3 regions of the Amycolatopsis sp. PSD-21 genome follow, and region 1 is predicted to be linked to each of the others. Evidence: riboswitches for the same ligand, from Rfam matches in the RefSeq annotation. Region 1 holds a riboswitch; each other region holds the start of a gene.
What was found. Region 1 has a riboswitch for cobalamin ahead of metE (5-methyltetrahydropteroyltriglutamate--homocysteine S-methyltransferase). Riboswitches for the same ligand answer to the same signal wherever they lie in the genome.
Positions count from the first base shown of each region.

Region 2: linked by a shared signal. The riboswitch ahead of ACZ1DY_RS28790 (ABC transporter substrate-binding protein) and the one ahead of metE (5-methyltetrahydropteroyltriglutamate--homocysteine S-methyltransferase) in region 1 are both predicted to bind cobalamin.
Region 3: linked by a shared signal. The riboswitch ahead of ACZ1DY_RS27945 (peptidase) and the one ahead of metE (5-methyltetrahydropteroyltriglutamate--homocysteine S-methyltransferase) in region 1 are both predicted to bind cobalamin.

Region 1 is NZ_CM145712.1:3,482,486-3,489,457, forward strand. Features, by position in the region: gene ACZ1DY_RS16840 (cytochrome P450) at 1-739, opposite strand, end outside; gene metE (5-methyltetrahydropteroyltriglutamate--homocysteine S-methyltransferase) at 879-3,152, opposite strand; cobalamin riboswitch at 3,254-3,475, opposite strand; gene ACZ1DY_RS16850 (ribonucleotide-diphosphate reductase subunit beta) at 3,793-4,869, opposite strand; gene ACZ1DY_RS16855 (ribonucleoside-diphosphate reductase subunit alpha) at 4,952-6,972, opposite strand, start outside.
Region 2 is NZ_CM145712.1:6,150,550-6,157,521, forward strand. Features, by position in the region: gene ACZ1DY_RS28775 (DUF6790 family protein) at 1-451, shown strand, start outside; gene ACZ1DY_RS28780 (TMEM175 family protein) at 462-1,115, shown strand; gene ACZ1DY_RS28785 (class I SAM-dependent methyltransferase) at 1,091-1,834, opposite strand; cobalamin riboswitch at 1,874-2,000, shown strand; gene ACZ1DY_RS28790 (ABC transporter substrate-binding protein) at 2,103-3,611, shown strand; gene ACZ1DY_RS28795 (ABC transporter permease) at 3,613-4,554, shown strand; gene ACZ1DY_RS28800 (ABC transporter permease) at 4,548-5,333, shown strand; gene ACZ1DY_RS28805 (ABC transporter ATP-binding protein) at 5,330-6,700, shown strand.
Region 3 is NZ_CM145712.1:5,986,651-5,993,622, forward strand. Features, by position in the region: gene ACZ1DY_RS27930 (ABC transporter substrate-binding protein) at 1-447, opposite strand, end outside; gene ACZ1DY_RS27935 (flagellar hook-length control protein FliK) at 444-1,022, opposite strand; gene ACZ1DY_RS27940 (hypothetical protein) at 1,019-3,463, opposite strand; cobalamin riboswitch at 3,553-3,620, opposite strand; cobalamin riboswitch at 3,733-3,858, shown strand; gene ACZ1DY_RS27945 (peptidase) at 3,891-4,895, shown strand; gene ACZ1DY_RS27950 (helix-turn-helix transcriptional regulator) at 5,013-6,972, opposite strand, start outside.

The DNA.
Region 1 (6,972 bases):
AGCGTTCGAGGACCTTGCGGCCGTGCAGGCCCGCCGCCCAGCGGCCGCCGGGAACGGGAAAGCGCACGATGGCCGTGCCGGCGCGCACGGAGTTCACGAACGCGCGGTTGATCGAGGCCGCGTCGTCGCCGGACCGCATGCCCATGAACACACGCGTCGCGACGTCGAGCGTGAGTTGCTTGAGGGACCAGTAGATCCGCGGGTTCGGCCGGTCCGCCCACGCGGCGACGCCCTCGCGCAGGGCCGATCCCATCTGGTCGACGTAGCCGGTGAGCCGCTGCCGGGTGAACGCCGCCTGCATGATCCGGCGGTGCAGGTGGTGCTCGCCGAAGTCGAGCAGCATCAGGCCGCGGTCGAAGAACTGCTCGATGAAGAACTTCCAGCCCTCCTGGGAGAAGGCCTTGTCCTTGTTCACCAACGCGATCTGCGTCGCCTCCGGGCCCGTGAGCGCGACGATGCGGCGGCCGAACGCGCCCATCCACGAGACGGGGCCGTAGGTCTCGTAGCGTTTCAGGCCGAACTCGATGCCGAAACGCATGAAGTCCAGCGCGTGGCCGATGACCGGCGGGCCCTCGTCGCCGAGGACGGGTTTGAGGCCGGGAGGAGCGGGCGCGAGTTCGCGGACCGGCCACGTCGCGCCGAGCCAGCGCTGGTCGACCGAACGTGGCAGGGGGATCGAGGTGAGCGGCGGGACCCGCTCGCGCAGCGCCCCGGTGACCTTTTCGACGGCGTTCGCCATGGGTGACCATCTCCCCGCTGAGATCGGTTACCACTCCACCATCGCACCCTTGTTGACGTCCTGACAATACCTCGATGGAAGTTCCGTGAAGGCCTCCTTCACTACCTTGAGGGTAGGGAAGGAGGCCTTCACGGACCGGTCAGGCCAGTTCGGCGCGGACCGTGCGGGCGGCCGCGACGAGGTTCCGCAGGGCCGGCTCGACCTCGGCGTAGCCGCGGGTCTTCAGGCCGCAGTCCGGGTTGACCCAGATCCGCTCGGCGGGCACGGCGCCGACCGCGGTCCGCAGCAGCCCGCTGACCTCGTCGACGCCGGGGACTCGCGGCGAGTGGATGTCGTAGACGCCCGGCCCGACGCCGCGGCCGAAGCCCGCCGCGCCGAGGTCGGTGACGACCTCCATCTTCGACCGCGCGGCCTCGATGCTGGTGACGTCGGCGTCGAGCGCGTCGATCGCCTTGACCACGTCGCCGAACTCCGAGTAGCACATATGCGTGTGGATCTGCGTCGCGTCGTCGATCCCGGACGTCGCGAGGCGGAACGACGAAACGGCCCACGCGAAGTACGCCTCATGCGCCGCGGCGCGCAGGGGGAGCAGTTCCCGCAGGGCAGGCTCATCCACCTGGATGACGCGGATACCCGCCGCCTGGAGGTCGTGCACCTCGTCGCGGATGGCCAGCGCCACCTGACGGGCGGTCTCGCCCAGCGGCTGGTCGTCGCGGACGAACGACCACGCCAGGATCGTCACCGGACCGGTCAGCATGCCCTTGACGGGTTTGCCGGTCAGGCTCTGCGCGTAGCGCGCCCACTCGACGGTCATCGGCTCGGGACGCGAGACGTCGCCGTACAGGATCGGCGGCCGCACGCAGCGCGAACCGTAGGACTGCACCCAGCCGAAGTCGGTGGCCGCGAAGCCCGCCAGCCGCTCGGCGAAGTACTGCACCATGTCGTTGCGCTCGGGCTCGCCGTGCACCAGCACGTCCAGGCCGAGGTCTTCCTGCAGCCGGATGACGCGCCGGATCTCGGCCTTCATCGCGGCCTCGTAGCCCGCGTCGTCCAGCGAACCCGCCTTGTGCGCCGCCCGCGCTTTACGGACCTCGGTGGTCTGCGGGAACGAGCCGATCGTGGTGCTCGGCAACGGCGGCAGATCCAGCGCGGCCTGCTGCGCCGCCGCGCGCCGGGCGTAGGGGGAGCGGACGGTGTCCTCCGGCCGCAGCGCCTCCAGCCGGGCGCGCACCCCGGAGTCGGCCAGATCGGCCGCCGCCGCGCGATCCGCGGCCGCGGCACGGGCGGTGGAGAGGTCGACCCCCTCTTCCTTCAGTGCGCGCCCGAGCAGGACGACCTCGTCGACCTTCTGCTTGGCGAAGGCGAGCCAGCCCTTGAGACGCGGGTGGAGCCCGTCCTCCCGCTCGACGTCGTAGGGCACGTGCAGCAGTGAGCACGACGTCGACACGCTGACCGACCGCGCGGTGCCCAGCAGGGTCGCCGCCCGGCTGAGAGCGCGGGCCGGATCCGTGCGCCACACGTTGCGCCCGTCCACGACACCGGCGAGAACCTCCTTGTCCCGCAAGGCGGGTTCGGCGGCGACAGCGTCCACAAAGGACTCATCGGTGACGAGGTCGACGGCGATCGCGTCGATCGGGGAACGGGCGAGCACGCCCAAGCCGCGACCGAGACCGCCGAAGTACCCGGCGACCAGGATCTTGGGCCGCGCGGTTTCCTTCGCGAGCCGGTGATAGGCGCGGATGAGCGCGTTGAGCTCCCGCTCGGTGCGGTCGGCCGCGAAGGCGGGCTCGTCGAACTGGACCCACTCGACGCCTTCGTCGTGCAGACGGCGCAGTAGCTCGACGTAGCCGTCGAGGAGGTCGTCGAGCAGGTCCAGCGGGCGGAAGCCCTCCGGAGCGGTCTCCGACGGCTTCGCGAGCAGCAGGAACGTCACCGGGCCCACCAACACCGGCCGGGTCTCGACGCCGACCGCGCGGGCCTCGCGGTACTCGTCGAGCGGCTTGGTGCCGGCGAGCGAGAACGCCGTGTCCGGGCCGAGCTCGGGGACGATGTAGTGGTAGTTCGTGTCGAACCACTTCGTCATCTCCATCGCGGGCGCGTCCTGCACGCCGCGCGCGGCGGCGAAGTAGGTGTCGAGCGGCGAGAGGCCGAGCGTGGTGAAGCGCTTCGGTAGCGCTCCGAACAGCTCGGCGGTGTCGAGCACCTGGTCGTAGTGGGAGAAGGTGTTGCAGGGGACGGAATCCAGTCCCGCGGCCTTGAGATCCCGCCAGGCCCGGGTGCGCAGCGCGCGGCCGGTGGCCAGCAGTTCGGCCTCGTCGATCTTGCCCGCCCAGTAGCGTTCGAGTGAACGCTTGAGTTCCCGGTCCGGTCCGATCCGGGGGTAGCCCAGCACTGTCGTGCCGATTTCGGTCACAGCTCTCTCCTCGCGAGCTTGTCGTGAGAGCCCGGAGCGCGCGCAGGAGTGACCGCCGTTCGGTCGCGCCCATCCCACGAGGCCCGGACTCACGCACGCCGTCGGCGCGCGTACCACGGGCAGGTCTTCGGACTCGTGGGCGACTCGCTCGCGCCTACCGGCCGTCGCTTCCCGGGACGCCATGCCCAGTGCTTTACCGTGTCTCGCACGGTGACGGCTTTCGTTCCCACATACCGCTGCGGGGCAGTCCCGGATTCGCACCGGGTTCCCTGTTACCTCGACCGGCCGGGGAGGCCGGGCGAACCAGTAGCACCCTGGAGCGTACCGAGGCGCGCCAGTGGCCCGCTGGACATGTGACGAACCGGACGCCACGCGTGACCAGACGGACGCCACACGTGATTGAACGGCGAACTCGCGTGATCGGGGGCGTAACTCGCGTGATCGGGGGCGTAACTCGGGTGATTGAGGGCGTAACTCGCGTGTTTGGAAACGGAACACGCCGGGCGGAGGGCGCCCGGCGTGTCGTCCGTCTGATCACGTGAGTTCGCCGCTCAATCACGCGAGTTACGTGTTCAATCACGTGAGTTACGTGTCTGATCACGCGAGTTACGTGTTCGAGCACGCGAGTTGCGTGCGGGGGTCAGTCCCAGTCGAGGGCGCCGCCCGACTGGTACTCGATGACGCGGGTCTCGAAGAAGTTCTTCTCCTTCTTGAGGTCCATCGCCTCCGACATCCACGGGAACGGGTTCTCCGTCTCGCCGAAGATCGGCGCGAGACCGATCTGCTGCGCCCGCCGGTCGGTGATGAAGTGCATGTACTGCTCGATCAGCTCGGCCGAGAGCCCGAGCATGCCGCGCGGCATGGTGTCGCGGGCGTAGGCGACCTCGAGCTCGCACGCCTCGGTCAGCATGGTGCGGACCTCGGCCTGGAACTCCTCGGTCCACAGGTGCGGGTTCTCGATCTTGATCTGGTTGATGCAGTCGATGCCGAAGTTCAGGTGGATCGACTCGTCACGCAGGATGTACTGGTACTGCTCGGCGATGCCGACCATCTTGTTCCGGCGGCCGAGCGAGAGGATCTGCGCGAAGCCGGTGTAGAACCACATGCCCTCGAAGATCACGTAGAACGCGACGAGGTCGCGCAGGAAGGCCTGGTCGGCTTCCGGCGTCCCCGTCTCGAAGTCCGGGTTCTCCAGGTTCTGCGTGTACTTCAGCGCCCACGCGTCCTTGTCCGAGATGGACGGGACCTCGCGGTACATGTTGAACAGCTCGCCCTCGACCAGGCCGAGGCTCTCGCAGATGTACTGGAAGGTGTGCGTGTGCACGGCCTCCTCGAACGCCTGGCGCAGCAGGTACTGGCGGCATTCGGGGTTGGTGATCTGCCGGTACACCGCGAGCACGATGTTGTTGGCCACCAGCGATTCCGCGGTGGCGAAGAAGCCGAGATTGCGCTTGAGCATGGTGCGCTCGTCCTCGGTGAGGCCGTCGGGCGACTTCCACAGCGCGATGTCGGCCTGCATGGCGACCTCGGTCGGCATCCAGTGGTTGTTGCAGCCGGCGAGGTACTTCTCCCACGCCCAGGTGTACTTCATCGGCAGCAGCTGGTTGACGTCGGCGCGGGCGTTGATCATCCGCTTGTCGTCGACGTTGATGCGGGCGGCGCCGACTTCGATCTCACCGAGGCCGGTGGCGTCGGCGGAGGCGTCAAAGGTGGTCATAAAGGCTCACTTCACGTGTGGGTCGGGTGGGTCGTGAGTGGCGATTCGGGTTAGAACACGAATCGCCACTCACGACGGGCGGTCACTGGCAGGCTTCGCAGTCGGGGTCGTCGATCCGGCAGGCGGCGCCGTCGGTGGCGACGAAGTCGACGTCCGAGACCTGCGGCATCTCCTTCGGCTCCGGCTTGGCGGCCGGGGCGGTCACCGGGACGGCCGGGACCGCGGCGGCGGGCGACGGCGAGACCGCGGCGGCGGGCGACGGCGGGACCGCGGCGGAAGCCGACGGGGCGGGCGAAGCGGCGGGAGCCGGGGCCGGGGCGGCGGGCTTGGGTGCCGAAGGTGCGGCCGGGGCCGGGGTGGCCGAGACCGCGTTCAGCTTGCCGTCGGTGCCGCGCAGGGTGCTCTTCTCCACGTGCGTCGCGGACCGCGCCCGCAGGTAGTACGTGGTCTTGAGGCCCTTGTGCCAGGCGTAGCGGTACAGCTCGTCGAGCTTGCGGCCGCTGGGCGCCGCGATGTACAGGTTCAGCGACTGCGCCTGGTCGATCCACTTCTGGCGCCGCGAACCGGCGTCCACCAGCCACTTGGACTCGATCTCGAACGCGGTCGCGTACAGCGCCTTCAGGTCGTCCGGCACGCGGTCGATCTGGCCGAGGCTGCCGTCGAAGTACTTCAGGTCCGACACCATGACCTCGTCCCACAGCCCGCGCTCCTTGAGCGAGCGGACCAGGTGCGGGTTCACCACGGTGAAGTCACCGGACATGTTCGACTTGACGAACAGGTTCTGGAACAGCGGCTCGATCGACTGCCCGACCCCGCAGATGTTGGAGATCGTCGCGGTCGGCGCGATCGCCATCACGTTGGAGTTGCGCATACCGACGGTCTTGACCCGCTCGCGCAGCGGCGCCCAGTCCAAAGTGGACGAGGTGTCGACGTCGAGCGCGTCGCCCTGTCGCGCGTCGATCAGGAGCTGCATCGAGTCGATCGGCAGGATTCCCTTGCTCCACAAGGAACCCTCGAACGTCTGGTACTGGCCGCGCTCCTCGGCGAGGTCGGTCGAGGCCGAGATCGCGTAGTAGCTGATGTGCTCCATGCTGGTGTCCGCGAACTGGACGGCCTCGTCCGAGGACAGCGGGACACCGATCTCGAACAGCGCGTCCTGGAAGCCCATCAGGCCCAGCCCGATCGGGCGGTGGCGCAGGTTGGAGCGGCGCGCCTCCGGGATCGTGTAGAAGTTGATGTCGATCACGTTGTCGAGCATGCGGACGGCCGTGCGCACGGTCTTCTCGAGGCGCTTCGTGTCGAGGCCCTCGGGGGTGACGTGCTTGAGCAGGTTCACCGAGCCGAGGTTGCAGACCGCGACCTCGTCGGTGGTGGTGTTCAGCGTGATCTCGGTGCACAGGTTGGACGAGTGCACGACACCCACGTGCTGCTGCGGCGAACGCAGGTTGCACGGGTCCTTGAAGGTGATCCACGGGTGGCCGGTCTCGAACAGCATGGTCAGCATGCGGCGCCACAGGTCGACCGCGCGGACCTTGCGGAACACCTTCAGCTCGCCACGTTCGGCGGCGGCCTCGTACTCGCGGTAGCGCTCGGCGAACGCGTTGCCGTAGAGGTCGTGCAGGTCCGGGGTCTCGTTCGGCGAGAACAGCGTCCACTGCGCGTCGGCCTCGACGCGGCGCAGGAACTCGTCCGGCACCCAGTTCGCGGTGTTCATGTCGTGCGTGCGACGACGGTCGTCACCGGTGTTCTTGCGCAGGTCGAGGAATTCCTCGATGTCCACGTGCCAGGTCTCGAGGTACGCGCAGGCCGCGCCCTTGCGCTTGCCGCCCTGGTTCACCGCGACCGCGGTGTCGTTGGCGATCTTGAGGAACGGCACGACACCCTGCGACTGGCCGTTGGTGCCCTTGATGTGCGCGCCGAGGCCGCGGACCGGGGTCCAGTCGTTGCCGAGACCGCCCGAGTACTTCGCCAGCAGCGCGTTGTTCTTGTACGCCTGGAAGATCGAGTCCAGGTCGTCGTCGACGGTGGTCAGGAAGCAGGACGACAGCTGCGGGCGCGTGGTGCCCGAGTTGAACAGCGTCGGGGTGGACGCCATGAAGTGGA
Region 2 (6,972 bases), 2.7 Mb from region 1:
GCCCGCCGCCGGAGCCTTCCTCCGCGCCCGCCACGCGACGTCGTCTCAGGAGCGGCTCGAAATCTGGCAGCGCTGGTGGGCCATCGGCGCCTTCGGCTGCGGCAGCCTGTGGATGACGGTCGCCTTCCTCGCCTTCCCGGACGTCATGGCCACGGCGATCGGCTTCGAGCGGACGCCGTTCATGTTCGAGATCGCCTTCGCCAACCTCGCGCTGGCCGTCCTGGGCTTCCGGGCCGCCTCGGCCTCCGCGCGCGAACGCCTCACCATCGGCATCGCCGGCGGGATGTTCCTCTGGGGAGCCGCGATCGGCCACGTCTACCAATGGTTCGCCAACGATGACCACGCCCCCGGCAACACCGGCGGAGTGCTCGTCACCGACGTCCTGCTCCCGGCGGTCATGATCGTCCTGGCCCTGCGATCGCGGCGCCTCGCCGCGAAGATCGCCGCCTGAGGCACTCACCATGACGACACAGACCGGCGGCGCGATCGGAAAGGCCGCCGCCGAGCGGCTCGGCATCTTCGCCGACGCGGTGATCGCGATCGCGCTCACCCTGCTGGCGCTGGATCTCCCGATCCCCCACGGCGACACCACCGGCGCCATGCTGAGCTCGATCTCGGCCCACGGCAAGGAATACATCGCCTTCGCGCTCAGCTTCGTGGTGATCTCCGCGCACTGGCGAGCGCACCACGAGATCTTCCCCTACGTCCGCGCACTGAACGGGCGCCTGATCAGCCTCACCCTGGCCTGGCTGTTCATGCAGGTCCTGATGCCGTTCGCGACGCGGGTCATCACCGCCGAGGGCGCCTTCCCGCTCCGGTTCAGCGTGTACGCGATGGTGCAGGTCCTGGCCTCGGCGTCGTTCGCGCTGATCATCCGGGAGATCCGGCGCGGACACCTGTACGGGACCGGCGGGCCGCCGAAGGTGTTCGCCCAAAGCCTGACTCGCAGCGTCTGCCTCGCCGCGGTGTTCGGGATCTCCGTACCCGTCTCGTTCCTGACTAACGACACCGCCGCCTACCTGTGCTGGCTCGCGGCGCCTGTCGTGCTCGCCGTCGCCCGACGCGTCCAGGACCGACGGCCGGATCGGCGTCAGCGCAAGGCCGTCAGGACGTAGTCGTCGCCGAACTGCCACACCGGGGCCACTTCGGCGAAGCCCGCTTCCCGGAGCAGCCTGGTGTGTTCCTGCGGGCTCAACCGGTTGCCGTAGCCGGTCGAAATGCCGCGCAGCTCGTCGGCCGTGAACCGCTCACGCAGCGCGGGATCGGCGGCGACCGCGGCCCACCAGGCCTTCCATTCCTCGTTGGCGCCGACCCCGGCACGCTCCGCCCGCCGGTTCTTGACCACCTCGGCGAGTTCGCGGATGGCAGGCTGTTCGTCGTAGAAGTGATCACCGTTGACGAGCGCTCCGCCCGCCCTCAGCGCTCCGGCGAGGTCACGGTAGACCTCGGCGAGCCGCTCGGGACGCAGCCAGTGCAACGCGGTCGTCGAGACCGCGGCGTCGACCGGCCCCCACTTCAGCCAGCCGCTCTGGGCGAGGTCCGCCTGGAGGTACTCGATTTCCGCCCCCGGCGGCCGGGTGGCCCTGGCGAGCGCGAGCAGGAAGGGGTCGTTGTCGACGCCGACGATCCGTGCCCGCGGGAGCCGCCCGGCAAGCCTCGTGGCCAGCGATCCCGGTCCGCAGCCGAGGTCCAGCACCAGCGGCTCGGCGACGCCACGGCATACGTGCTCGACGACGTCGATCAGCACGGCGAAGCGTTCTTCGCGGTCGGCGATGTAGCGTTCCTGCTGGATGTCCCACCGGCGCACCCAGTCCGCCGCGAGCTTCTCGTCCACCGGCCTCCCTTCGTGATCTTGATCCTGTGTAGCACACCGCGGTCATGGGTTACCGTGGGCGCCACAACGCAAGAAGGTGCCCGTCGGGGGAAGCCGGTGTGAATCCGGCGCTGACCCGCAACCGTGATCGGCCTGGGAGGACTCCCGGTGCCGAGAGCCGGACTGCCCGCCGGGTACCGCCAGCCCCAACTGTCGTGGAGTACGGAGCGGGGTCCCGTTCACGTGCGGCCGCGCGCCCGGGACAGTGCTCGATGTCCCGGAGGTTCCTATGACGCGTCATCCGCTCACCCGCCGGCGGCTCCTCGCCCTGGCCGCTCTCACGCCGTTGGCCGCGTGCGGGACCGCGCCGGCGGACACAGGCCGGTTGAGGGTCGCGTTCGCCGCGGGCGGCTCGAAGGAGACGCTGGACCCGGCGCAGGTCTCCCTTTTCGTCGACCAGGCGAGGGCAAAGGCGCTCTTCGACACGCTGGTCGCCTACAACGCCGACACCTCGTTGCGGCCGCGGCTCGCGGAGTCCTGGGAGAGCGACGATTCGGGCACGCGCTGGCGGATCCGGCTGCGGCGGGCGGCCTTCCACGACGGCCGTCCGGTCACGGCGGACGACGTGCTCTACACCTTCCGGCGGATCGCCGATCCCGCGCTGGCCTCCTCATCACGGCAGTACTTCGCGAAGGTTGATTTCGGCCGCAGCAAAGCGGTGTCCCCCAACGAAATCGAGCTGATCCTGACCGCGCCCGACTTCGAGTTCCCGTCGGGTTGGGGCGCTCCGGGCGCAGAGATCGTGCCCGCCGGTACGACGGACTTCACGGCGCCGGTCGGCTCCGGCCCGTTCCGGTTCGTCTCGTTCACCCCTGGCGGCCCGGCGGTGTTCCGCAGGAACGAGTCCCATTGGGACGGTGCGCCGAACGTCGGCGAACTGGAATTCGTCCCGGTCAACGAGGAAGCCGCGCGCGTCAACGCCTTGCTGTCCGGGCAGGTCGACTACGCCCACGATCTCGCGGCCGGAACCGCGGCCCGGTTGGCCGGTGACGCGCGCGTCTCGCTGCTCGAAGCCAAGGGAACGACGATGCAGGGCATGATCCTGCGCGTGACGCAGCCGCCGTTCGCCGACCCGAGGCTGGTCCGCGCCGTACTGTCCGGAGTGGACAGAGAGGCGCTGAACCGCGTCGCACTGGCCGGCCGCGGCGAGATCGGCAACGACCTGTTCGGCAAGGGACTCCGCGGGTACGCCGCCGGTATCCCCCAGCGCGGGCGCGATGTGGAACTGGCCCGCTCGCTCGTCCGGGAGGCGGGCGCGGAGGGGCTGGCCTTCGCCGTCGAAACCAGCGACGTCGACCCGGGTTTCGCCACCGCGGCCACGCTGATTTCCCGGCAGCTCGGGGAAATCGGGCTGAAGGTCACGCCGAACACGCGCGCGTCGAGCACCTATTTCAGCGAGATCAAGACCAAGGGCGTCGCCGCGCTGACCCGCACGGCCACCCTGCCGGTGCCGACGTTCCTCAACCAGCGCTTCCGGACCGGCGGTTCGAACAACGTCAACGGCTTCGCCTCGCCGGAGTTCGACGCCCTCATGGACCGGGCGGCGGCCACCGCGGACGAAGGTGCCCGGCTGGCGCTGTTCGGTGACGCGCAGCGGATCGTGCACGCGTCCGGAGGCCTGCTCGCCTGGGGGTTCAGCACCTGGACGATCGGTGTGTCGAAGCGGGTTTCCGGACTGGTGACCGCGCCGCCGAACACCTTCGACTGGGCGAGGTTCGACCGCGCCCGGCTGTCCTGACGTGCCGGGTTACACCGCCCGGCGGCTGGGTTTCGCGGTACTGCAGGCGATGTTCGTGCTGGTCGCGACGTTCGCCGTGACCGCGTTGCTTCCCGGCGACGCGGCGTCGGTCGTGCTCGGCGAGCAGGCCACCGACGAGCAGGTGGCGACCGTGCGCCACCGGCTCGGCCTCGACCAGCCGGTCCTCGACCGGTTCGGGCACTGGATTTCGGGTTTGATGAGCGGGGATCTCGGCCGGTCGCTCGTGACCGGTGCCCCGGTGACCGACGAGATCACCCGGCGTTTCGCCGCCACCGCCGTGCTCGCCGGGGTGACCCTGCTCGTGCTCGTACCGCTCGCGCTGGCCATCGGGGTGACCTGCGGGCTGCGCGAAGGATCACGGACCGACCGGATGCTCACCTCGGTCACGCTGTTCCTGCACGCCATCCCCGAGTTCGTCCTCGGTCTGCTGCTGGTCGCCGGATTCGCCGTCTACACCGGACTGCTCCCGGCGACCGCGGCCGGAACGGACCTGACCGCACGCCCCGAAGTCCTCGTCCTGCCGGTGATCGTGCTGGTCGCCCGGCAGCTGTGCGACGTCGCCCGGCAACTCCGGATCGGAATCGCCGAGCAGACCCGGGGCCAGGTGGCCGGGCACCTGCGCCTGCTGGGCCTGCCCGAACGCACCGTGGTGCTGCGGCATCTCCTGCCCGCCGCCGCGGCGCCCGCCGTGCAGCAACTCGCCCGCGCCGTCGAAGGCCTGCTGACCGGCACGGTGATCGTCGAGTCCCTGTTCGCGATCACCGGGCTCGGCACGGGTTTCGTCGAGGCCGTGCAGAACCGGGACATCCCGCAGGTGCAGGGCTACGTGCTGCTGTTCGCCGGGGTGGTCGTGCTCGGGAACCTCGTCGCGGACCTCGTGGCGCATCGGCTCACGCCGCAGCGGGAGCGTGCCACGTGGTGAAACGGATGCTGGGCTGGTCCCTCCTCGCGGTACCGCTGGCGCTCGCCATGGCCGGGCCGGTGATCGCGGGCCCTGTGGAATCGGTCGGGGCGCCGTGGCAGACACCCGACGGCACCCATCCGCTGGGCACCGACGTCCTCGGCCGTGACGCGCTCACGGTGATCCTCGCGGGCGGCTTTCCCGTGATCGGCATGACGGCCGCCGCGCTCGGGCTCGCCTATCTGATCGGGGTGCCGCTCGGTCTGGTCGCGGCCGGGCGCGGACGCCTGGCCGACGAAACCGTGATGCGATCCCTCGATCTCGTGCTGGCCTTCCCCTCGCTGCTGGTGCTCATGGTGCTCGCCGCGACCGGGCACCGGGGGCCGGGCGTGCTCATTCCCGTCGTCGCCGTGCTCCAGCTGCCCGCGATCACCCGCGTGGTGCGGGCCGCGGCGCTGGCGCCCGGCTGCCGGACCGCCGTGGAAGCCCTTACCCTGCAAGGACAACCGTGGTGGCGGATCCAGCTCGGGTACGTCGCCCGGCACCTCGCCGGCCCCGTCGCGACCGACGCCGGCACCCGTCTCGGCGTGGTGCTCTACCTGCTGGCGTCGGCGAACTTCCTCGGTCTCGGCCTGCCGGCCGACTCCCCGGACTGGGCCGTGGTCATCGAACGCAACAGCGAAGCGCTCTACACCTCGCCCGCGGTGGTCCTCGTGCCCGCCGCGCTGCTGATGGCGTTGTGCGTCGGCACGAACCTCGTCGCCGACCGGCTGCTCGCCGCCAGGCGGGTGATCCCGTGACCGTCCTGGAGATCAGCGGGCTGTCCGCCCGCGCCGGGGAAACCGTTCTGCTCGACGACGTCTCACTGTCCCTCGAACCGGGCCGGGTACTCGTCGTGCTCGGCGCGTCCGGCACGGGAAAGACCACCTTGGGTCTCGCCGCGACCGGACAGGCTCGCCCGGGGATCACGCTGTCCGGGTCGGTGATGCTGGCGGGATCCCCGCTGCTGGGCCGGACCGCTTCCGAACTGCGGCGGGCGCGGGCAGGCGTCATCGGCCACCTGCCGCAGCAGCCGTCGGCGGTACTTGACCCGGTCCGCCGCTGCGGGCCCGTGCTGGCCGAACTCGCCGCCCTCCGCCACCACGGCCGTGCCGCCCGGCTGGCGGCGGCCCGCACCGCGCTGGCGGAATCGGGGCTCGAACAGGCGTTGTGGCGGCGGTTCCCGCATCAGTTGTCCGGCGGACAGCAGCAGCGCATGGCGCTTGCCACCACCCTCGTGAACCGGCCCCGGGTGCTGGTCCTCGACGAGCCGACCAGCGGTCTCGACGCGGCGAACAGGGCCGTGCTCACCGCCCGGCTCGCGGAGCTTTCCCGGGCCGGGACGGCGTTGCTGATCCTGACCCACGACCTCACGCTGGCCCGCGCCCTGGACGGCGACGTCGCCGAACTCCGCGACCACCGCTTGGTGCCGTCCCCGACGCTCCCCGACCCCGTGCGTTTCGAAGGCCCGCCGCCCCCTTCACCGTCTTCGCCGGTGCTCGTCGTTCGCGGACTCACCGTGCGCGCCGGGCGGACGACGCTCGTCGAGGACTTCGACCTGGAGCTGGCGGCCGGCAGCCGGACCACGCTCACCGGCGTCTCGGGCGCGGGCAAGACGACACTCGCCCGTGCTCTCGCCGGTTTGACTCCACCGAGCGCGGGCACCATCGAAATCGACGGCGTCCGGCTTCCCCGCCTCGCCCGTCGTCGCACCCGCGCGCAACTGCGTGCGATCCAATACGTCCATCAGGACAGCCGCGCGTCCTTCGACGAATTCCGCGACGTGCTCGACCAGGTGGCCGACACCGCCCGCCTCCTTCGCGGGCTCAGCCGCGCGGACGCCCGGCTCGAAGCGACGGAAACCCTGCGCTGCCTCGGAATCGACGCGGCCGACCGGCGGCCCGGCCAGCTCTCCGGTGGCCAGCTCCAGCGCTGTGCCGTGGCCCGGGCGCTCCTCGCCCACCCCACGGTGCTGATCTGCGACGAGGTGACCTCGGCGCTCGACACGGCGAACCGCGCGCGGCTGCTGGATTTCCTCACCGCCGAGGCGACGCGGCGCGGGACGGCGCTGCTCATGATCAGCCATGAGGACGTCTCGGCTCCGTTCGCGATCACGATGCCTGAGTGACCTACTGTCCATAGGGGACAGTTCTGGGCGCGTTTGGTTTTACGGGCGGACGGGGGGCGCGGCCCTGACGCTCGTGTCGCGAAAGCCACTTTCGGGACACCAGACGTCGCGAAAGTGGCTTTCGCGACACCCGCCTGAGCAGCGCACCACGACCGGACCCCAGCCGGCCAGGCGACGTTGCGAAAGCCACTTTCCCAACACCCAACGTTGCGAAAGTGGCTTTCGCAACACGCCACCTCTGCAACACCGAAGCCTCACACCACCAACCGGCC
Region 3 (6,972 bases), 2.5 Mb from region 1:
GCCGGGGGTGAAGTCGCGGTTCTTGAGCCCCCACTGGCTGTAGTCCCACGCGCAGTTGTTCGAGGCGTGCCAGTAGGACCAGTAGGCCTGCGCGGGAGGCGTGTCGACACACGGCTCCCGGTACTCCCCGCGGCCGTTGACCGGGATGTTCTCGGCCGCGGACGGGCGGTTCTCGATCCGGCAGACGAACGACTCGCCCCAGCGCTGCACCCCGGCGATCTGGAAACCGGCGCCCTTGAGCGCGTCCAGCCCGGTGCCGCGGGTGGTCTGGGGATTGCAGCGGACGATGGCCGTGCCGCCGAGTTGCTGGAAGTCCACCACCACGGTGACCCCGGTGTCGTCCTTGCAGAACCCGGGATACCCCTTGCCCTGGTCGACGGCGTGCGCGGACGGTGCCGTGGCGGCGATCAGGAAGACCGCCGCCACCACGGGAAGGACCTTCCTCACGGGATGGCCGGGTTCCTCGGCGTGACACCGGGCGGCGGGTTGGTCGTCGCCGACTTGTTCAGCGAGAACGACCAGCCCTCGAAACCGCCGGGGGTCACGGTGCGGTTGAGGGCGCCCGTGGTGCTGTAGGTCCAGGTGGTCCCGGAGCCGTCGGCGTGCCAGTAACCCCAGTACGCGCCGGGGGAAGGCGTGGTGACGCAGGCTTCCTTGTAGTTCGGGTTGGACGACAGCGGGATGGTCTCCGTCGCGGCCGGGCGGCCTTCCAGGCGGCAGACGAAAGCGAGGCCCCAGCGGGCGGTGCCGGCGACCGCGATCCCCGCGTCCTGCAACGCCTTGATACCCGTGCGGGTGGTGCCCGGCGCGGCGTTGGGCGAGCAGCGGGTGATCGTCGGCGCGGCGGTCCCGCCGTTGCCGTCCAGCTCTTGGAAGTCGACCACGACGGTGACGCCGGTGAGCGCGTCGGGGCCGGTGCAGATCCCGTTGTAGCCCTTGGTGGTGTCGACCGCGTTCGCGGGTGCGGCGGAAAGCCCGATCAGTCCGATGAGGACGGACGTGACGGCGAGCAGTCTCTTCATGGTGTTGCCCCCTTTTTCTTGGTGAAACGGCGAAGTACGAAAACCAGGGCGAGCACGGTGAGCAGCAGCAGGACGGCCAGTCCGGCGAGCCCCCAGATCAGCCATGACGGCGGGGAGCCGGACTGCTCCGCGGCCAGTACCGGTGCGGCGGACGGATTCGCCTCGGTCAGCGGCAGCCGGATCGCGGGCGAGAGCGGCGACTCGGCCGCGGTCAGCCAAGAGCGGCCCGCGACTCCTTGCGCGGCGGCCAGACTGGTCGGGAAGTCGGTCTCCCCGGCGGATCCCTTGGCCAAACCGCCGTCGGCTCGGACCAGCTTGCCCAGTGACCGCGCCGTTCCGCTCACGTCGAGGCCGGCGGCCTGCCGTGCGGCGGCGACGGCGGCGCTCAACGCGACGTCCGGTTCTCCGCCCTCTCCGGTGACGACGCCCTCGCCGGTCGGCCGGACGCCGAGCGCGCCCACCGCGGAGACGAACGCCGACACACGCCGCTCGGTCCAGCCGTCCGGGCGCCGGGATGGGGGCGCGGCGTCGGTGTGCGGCCGCGCGGCCAGCGCGGTGACCGCGGCTGCGGTCGCGGCGAGGTCGCCGGAGCCGCATTCCACGGTGTCGAGATGCTTCGGGAAAGTTCCGTCGGCGCACTGACGCGAAAGGAGCAGTTCGACCGCGGGCCCGGGATCGGCGGCGGTGGCGAGCACCGCCCAAGCATGCCGCTCGACGGTCTCGTCGGCATCGGCGAACGATCCGGTGTCGGTGAACTCGCCGTCGGCACCGCGCAGCTTCACCAGATCGGCGCGCAGTGGCCCGGCGGCATCCGACTTCGCGAACTCGGCGACGAGCACGAGTTTCGCGAGCGGTTCGGCATAGGACGCCTCGCCTTGCTCATACGGCGCGCCGTGGGCATAGGCCTGGACGGCTTCCGGCTTCAGCAGGAATTGCGACGCGCGGGCGACCGCGTCCGGCTGCTGGTCCAGCGCTCGCAGGGCCAGCACCACGTCGGCGGTGGCGTCGTAGTCGACGTAGGTCTTGCCGTCCTCGGCCACCTCCACGTGGTCACCGCCGGAGAGCCGGTTCGCCAGGTAGGCGCCGAGGCGGACGGGCGGTGTCGCCGTGTCCGGGATGGCGATCGCCGTCTCCGTCCTTACCTGGAGGCCGGTGGGCGTGCCCGCCTTCCTGGGTCTGGGCGGCGGCGTCACCGCGGTCGTGATGGTGGTCGTCGTGGGAGCCGGGGCGACGTTGGCCGGCGGCCGGACGTCACCCTTCGCGAGCGCGTAGAAGCCGACCTGCGCCAACCCGAGCGAAGCCTGGGCACCCGCACGGATCCAGGTGTCGAGCCCGCTGATCCCCGACGTGCGCGCGGACTCGTAGTCGGCGGGGTTGTAGGCGATCGCGCCGAGCTCGCCCGCGAGCTTGGTACCGGAGTCGGCGGCGGCGTTCGCCTGCGCGGATTTGAGGTACCGCACGCCCTTGTCCACCGCCGCGTCCGCGCCGCCGGCGTCGGCGAGCGCCTGGACGATCAGGCCGGTGCTGTTGGTGTTCGGCGCTTCGGTGCTGACGCCACCACCCCAGCCGCCACCGGCGGTCTGGTTCGCCTTGAGCCACGAGACGGTCTTGGCGATCGGCGCGTCGAGCCCGGTCGCGCCCGCCTTCCGTGCGGCCAGCAGCGCCGAGAGCCCGAGACCGGTGGCGTCGCCGTCCGACGGCGACAGGTCGAGCGGTTTCCCCTCGTCGCAGGTCGAGATCTTGCGGCCGTCCGGCGTGACGTGGTCACCGGTCTCGTTCGTCGGGATGTCCTTGAAGAAGAGGCGGAAGTAGCCCTCGGAACACTGCTGGGTCAGCAGCTTGTCGATGGCGAGCCGTTCACTCTCCCCCGCCGCGGCGAGCCCGATGACGCCGAGCGCCTGGCCGAAGGTGTTCGCGTCGTTGTTCACCGGGCCGGTGTGCTCCGGATCCTTGGAGTAGTCGCTGATCCGGCCCTTGTCGGGGCCCTTGCGCATGATCGCGGCATGGGTCTCGGCGACCAGGTCGTATCCGTCGACGTTTCGCGGGTCCCGGCCGGAAACCTGCGCGGCGACCAGCATCTTGGCCAGCGAGCCGCCGACGACGACCTTGTCGTACCCGCCCCCGGGAATCAGCCCGTCCCAGGTGAAGTAGTCGGTGGCGTGGCCTTCTTCGTCGAGGAACCTCATGATCGGCTCGGCTTTCGTGCCGTCGCCCGAGGCGTACATCGCGAAAAGGACGTCGAGCATCACGCCGTGGTCCGGCAGTGTGCCACCGCTGGGATTCTCGAGCGTGCCGTCCGGCTTCAGCTTCGTCGCGAGCCAGCGGGAATTCGCCTTCGCGGCGCCGAGGTCGTTCACGGCGGCGGCCGTCCCGGTGAGCAGTGCGGCGACCACGCCGACGCTGACGGCGAACGCCATCGCGGCCAGGTACCCGCGGCGCATGGCTCCTCCTTGCGGCGTGACGGAGGACGGCGCGGGACGCCGCGGTCACCCCTGTTTATCGCGACAGTGGTTCGTTCATCCGCCCGTTCGGTATCCCGGCTCGCCCCGGTGAAGGGCCTACGGTTGCGCGACAGCGCCGGATTTCGACCGGCTTCCCCGTCACGGGCGGCGGTGTTCTGTTGTCGAGCGAGGCGAGGTTAACACTCGATCACCTCCGGCAGGCACCGCTGACCAGGTCGGTCATCAGGATCACACCGGTCCTTCGCGCTCGGCGGTACTCTTCGGTTCGTCCGATTCAGCGCGGTCGTGGGGGAAGTCCGGTGAGAGTCCGGCGCTGTCCCGCAACGGTGTGCCTCCAGGCGAGCCCGGTCACCCACGTCGCGCGGTGTCACCGACTCCTGTCGTGGAAATGCGGGAAAGGGTTCTCATGAGACGTTTGGTTTTCGCTGTCGTGCTGCTGTGCGGCATCGGGCTGGTCGCCGCTCCGGCGGCGGCCGCGGCCACCCACAACAAGGCGGACGCCGCCGCGGGCTGGCTCGCGAGGCAGATGACCGACGGGGAACGGTTCGAAGCCGACTTCGGCGGCCAGAAGTTCCCCGACCAGGGTTTGACGATCGACGCGATCTTCGCGTTCGCCGCCGCCGGGGTGTCGGACACGAACGCGGGCAAGGCGATCGCGTGGCTGGCGAAACCGGAGATCACCACGGCCTACGTCGGCGGTGGCACGGAGGCGTACGCGGGCGCGCACGCCAAGCTGCTGCTCGCCGCGCAGATCCGCGGCAAGGACCCGGCGTCGTTCGGCGGTGTCGATCTGAAGGCGGGCCTGCTCTCGCTGCTCACGCCGTCCGGCCGGTTCTCCGACCGGTCCGAATACGGCGACTACTCCAACGCTCTTTCGCAGTCGCTCGCCCTGCTGGCGCTGGACCGCACCGGCGAGGCGCCGGCGCGGGCCGTGGCGTTCCTCGCGGGCAGCCAGTGCCCGGACGGCGGTTTCCCCCTGAACTTCGGCGAAGCGACTTGCGTGAGCGACGTCGACGCGACCGCGACGGTCGTCCAGGCCCTGCGCGCCACCGGTGACGCGGTGAACGCCGGAGAGGGCACCTCCTGGCTGGTCACCAAGCAGCACCCGAACGGCGGCTTCGGTTTCGCCACCGACGCGCCGAACGCCAACAGCACCGGCCTCGCCGCGCAGGCGCTGGCCGGGCACCGCCCCGCCGCCGCGATCAAGGCGCGGGAATTCCTGCGGTCGCTGCAGACCGGCTGCGCCGGCGCCGAGGCGGACCGCGGCGCGATCGCCTACGACGCCACGGGCCTGAACCCGTCGACCGCCCCGCGCGCGACCGCGCAGGCGATCCTCGGCCTGGCCAGGGTTCCGCTGAGCGACCTGCACGGCGGCGGACGTCCGCAGGCCCCGGTCCTGGCCTGCCCGTAACTCGCGTGATCAGAGACGTGACTCGCGTGTTTGGAGGCGTAACTCACGAGTCACGCCGCTGATCACGCGAGTTACGGCTCCAAACACGCGAGTTACGCCTTCGATCACGCGAGTTCGTCATTCGCCGGCGGCGACGCGGCGCGCGAGCTCCACCCGGGACCGCACTCCCAGTGCCGTGAAGATGTTCCGCAGGTGGTGATCCACCGTGCGATGGCTGATCACCAGCCGCCGCGCGATCTCCTTGTTCGTCTCCCCCGCCGCCACCAGCCGGGTGATGGCGTCCTGCTGCGGGGTGAGCCCGGCGAGCGACCGGTGCGGGGTGTCGACGGTCTCGCCGGTCGCCCGCAGCCCGGCCCGCGCCCGTTCGGCGAACCGGGTGGCGCCGACGTTTTCGAAGCCCCGTAAGGCATCGCGGAACTGGTCGCGGGCGTCGCGGGTCCGGCGATGCCGTCGCAGCAGGGTGGCGTACGCGAACCGGGTCCTGGCGAGTTCCATCGCGCCGCCCGCCCGCCGGTGCGCCTCGATGGCCCGTACGAAACGCCGTTCCGCGGTCTCCGGATCCGGCGCGGTCAGCGCGTGACAACGGTGGCTCAGCGCGAGCCAGCAGGGTTCCGCGCCCGCGAGGGTCCAGCGGTCGAACACCTCCAGCGCGGCCAGCGCGCGTTCGGGCCGCCCGGAACAGACGGCCGCTTCGACGAGTTGCGGGGTGGCCAGCACCCGGATCACCGGCTGGTCGCCGGAGACACCCGAAGCGAGATCTTCGAGCCTGCTCAACGCGTCGTCGGGCCGGTCCTCGGCGAGGTCCAGACAGGCGTTCGCCCACGCGGCGACCGCGGCGGGCCTGCCGAGACCGCGTTCGGCGATCCCCTCGGCCGCCTCGTCCAGCTCCGGTACACGGTCACCGAGCAGGGCGGCGGCCAGGCCCAGCAGCGTCAGATGCTCCATCCGCAGGTTGTGCGGTGCGCGCAGCCCGTCGCGGGACGCCGCCCGCGCACAGGGGATGCGGTCGAGCGCGATCGCCGAGAGCGACAGGTAGATCAGCGCCCACGGCAGTTCCGCGTGCCGTTTGCCGAGCCGCGCGCGGCTCACGGCCGCGGCCGCGTATTCGTGCGCCCGTTCGGCATGCCCGCGGGCGAAGGCCGCTTCGGCCGCCCAGACGGCCCCGGCGACGTCCGAACCGGCCATCCCCTTGGCGACGGCGTCGGTCAACGGAGCGACGGCGTCCTCGTGGCGGCCGGCGTAAACCGAGGTGAGACCGTGGAAATGGGCGGACGCCAGCTCGTCGCCCGCCGGGACCGTCCGGGCGAGGGCCCGGTAGCCGCTCAGGTCACCACCGAGCCTGCGCGCCTCACCCGCCAGCAGGAGCGCGCCCGCCGGATCGGGCAGCAGTTCCGCCGCCGCGCCCAGTTCGTGGGTGGCGACGGCGGGATCGCCGTCGCGCAGCTCGATCTCCCCGTGCAGCAACGCCACCGCGCCCGGTTCCGTGTCGACCCTGGACAGCAGCAGGCGCGCCCAACCCGGTCTGCCCGCCTGCCAGGCCGCGTCCGCCGCCGCCAGGAGCCTGGTCGCCCGCGTCGCCGGATCGGCGGTCAGGGCGGCGGCGCGTTCGAGCTGCCGGGCCGCGGCCGCGTGATCCACCGCCGGTGCCGCGGCGAGCGCGTCCGCGAGCGGCTCGGACGGCGTGGCCGTCGCCATCGCGCGATGCCAGAGCGCGTCGGGCCCCTCCTCGGCGAAGGCCAGACGCGCGTGCGCCGCCCTGCGGTCGGCCGGGGACGCCGCCGCGTACCAGGTCGCCTTCCTCGCGGAGAAGTCCATGCAGGTGGCGAGAAAACGGAGACGTTCGTCGAGCCGCATCGCTTCGAGCTCGGCCGCGTAACGAGGCAGCCGCTCCCGCAGGATGGGCGAGACCGGCTCCCGCCCGGCCGCCTGAGCGGATGTCAGCGAAGCCGCCAGCGCGACCAGGTCGGCCGGGTTCCCGTCTCCCAGCTCGACCAGCTGCGGGCGCACCCCGGCGGGCACGCCGCGGTCACGCAGCACCTGATCGGCGGCGGAATCGGTCAGCGGCGGCAGCTCGACG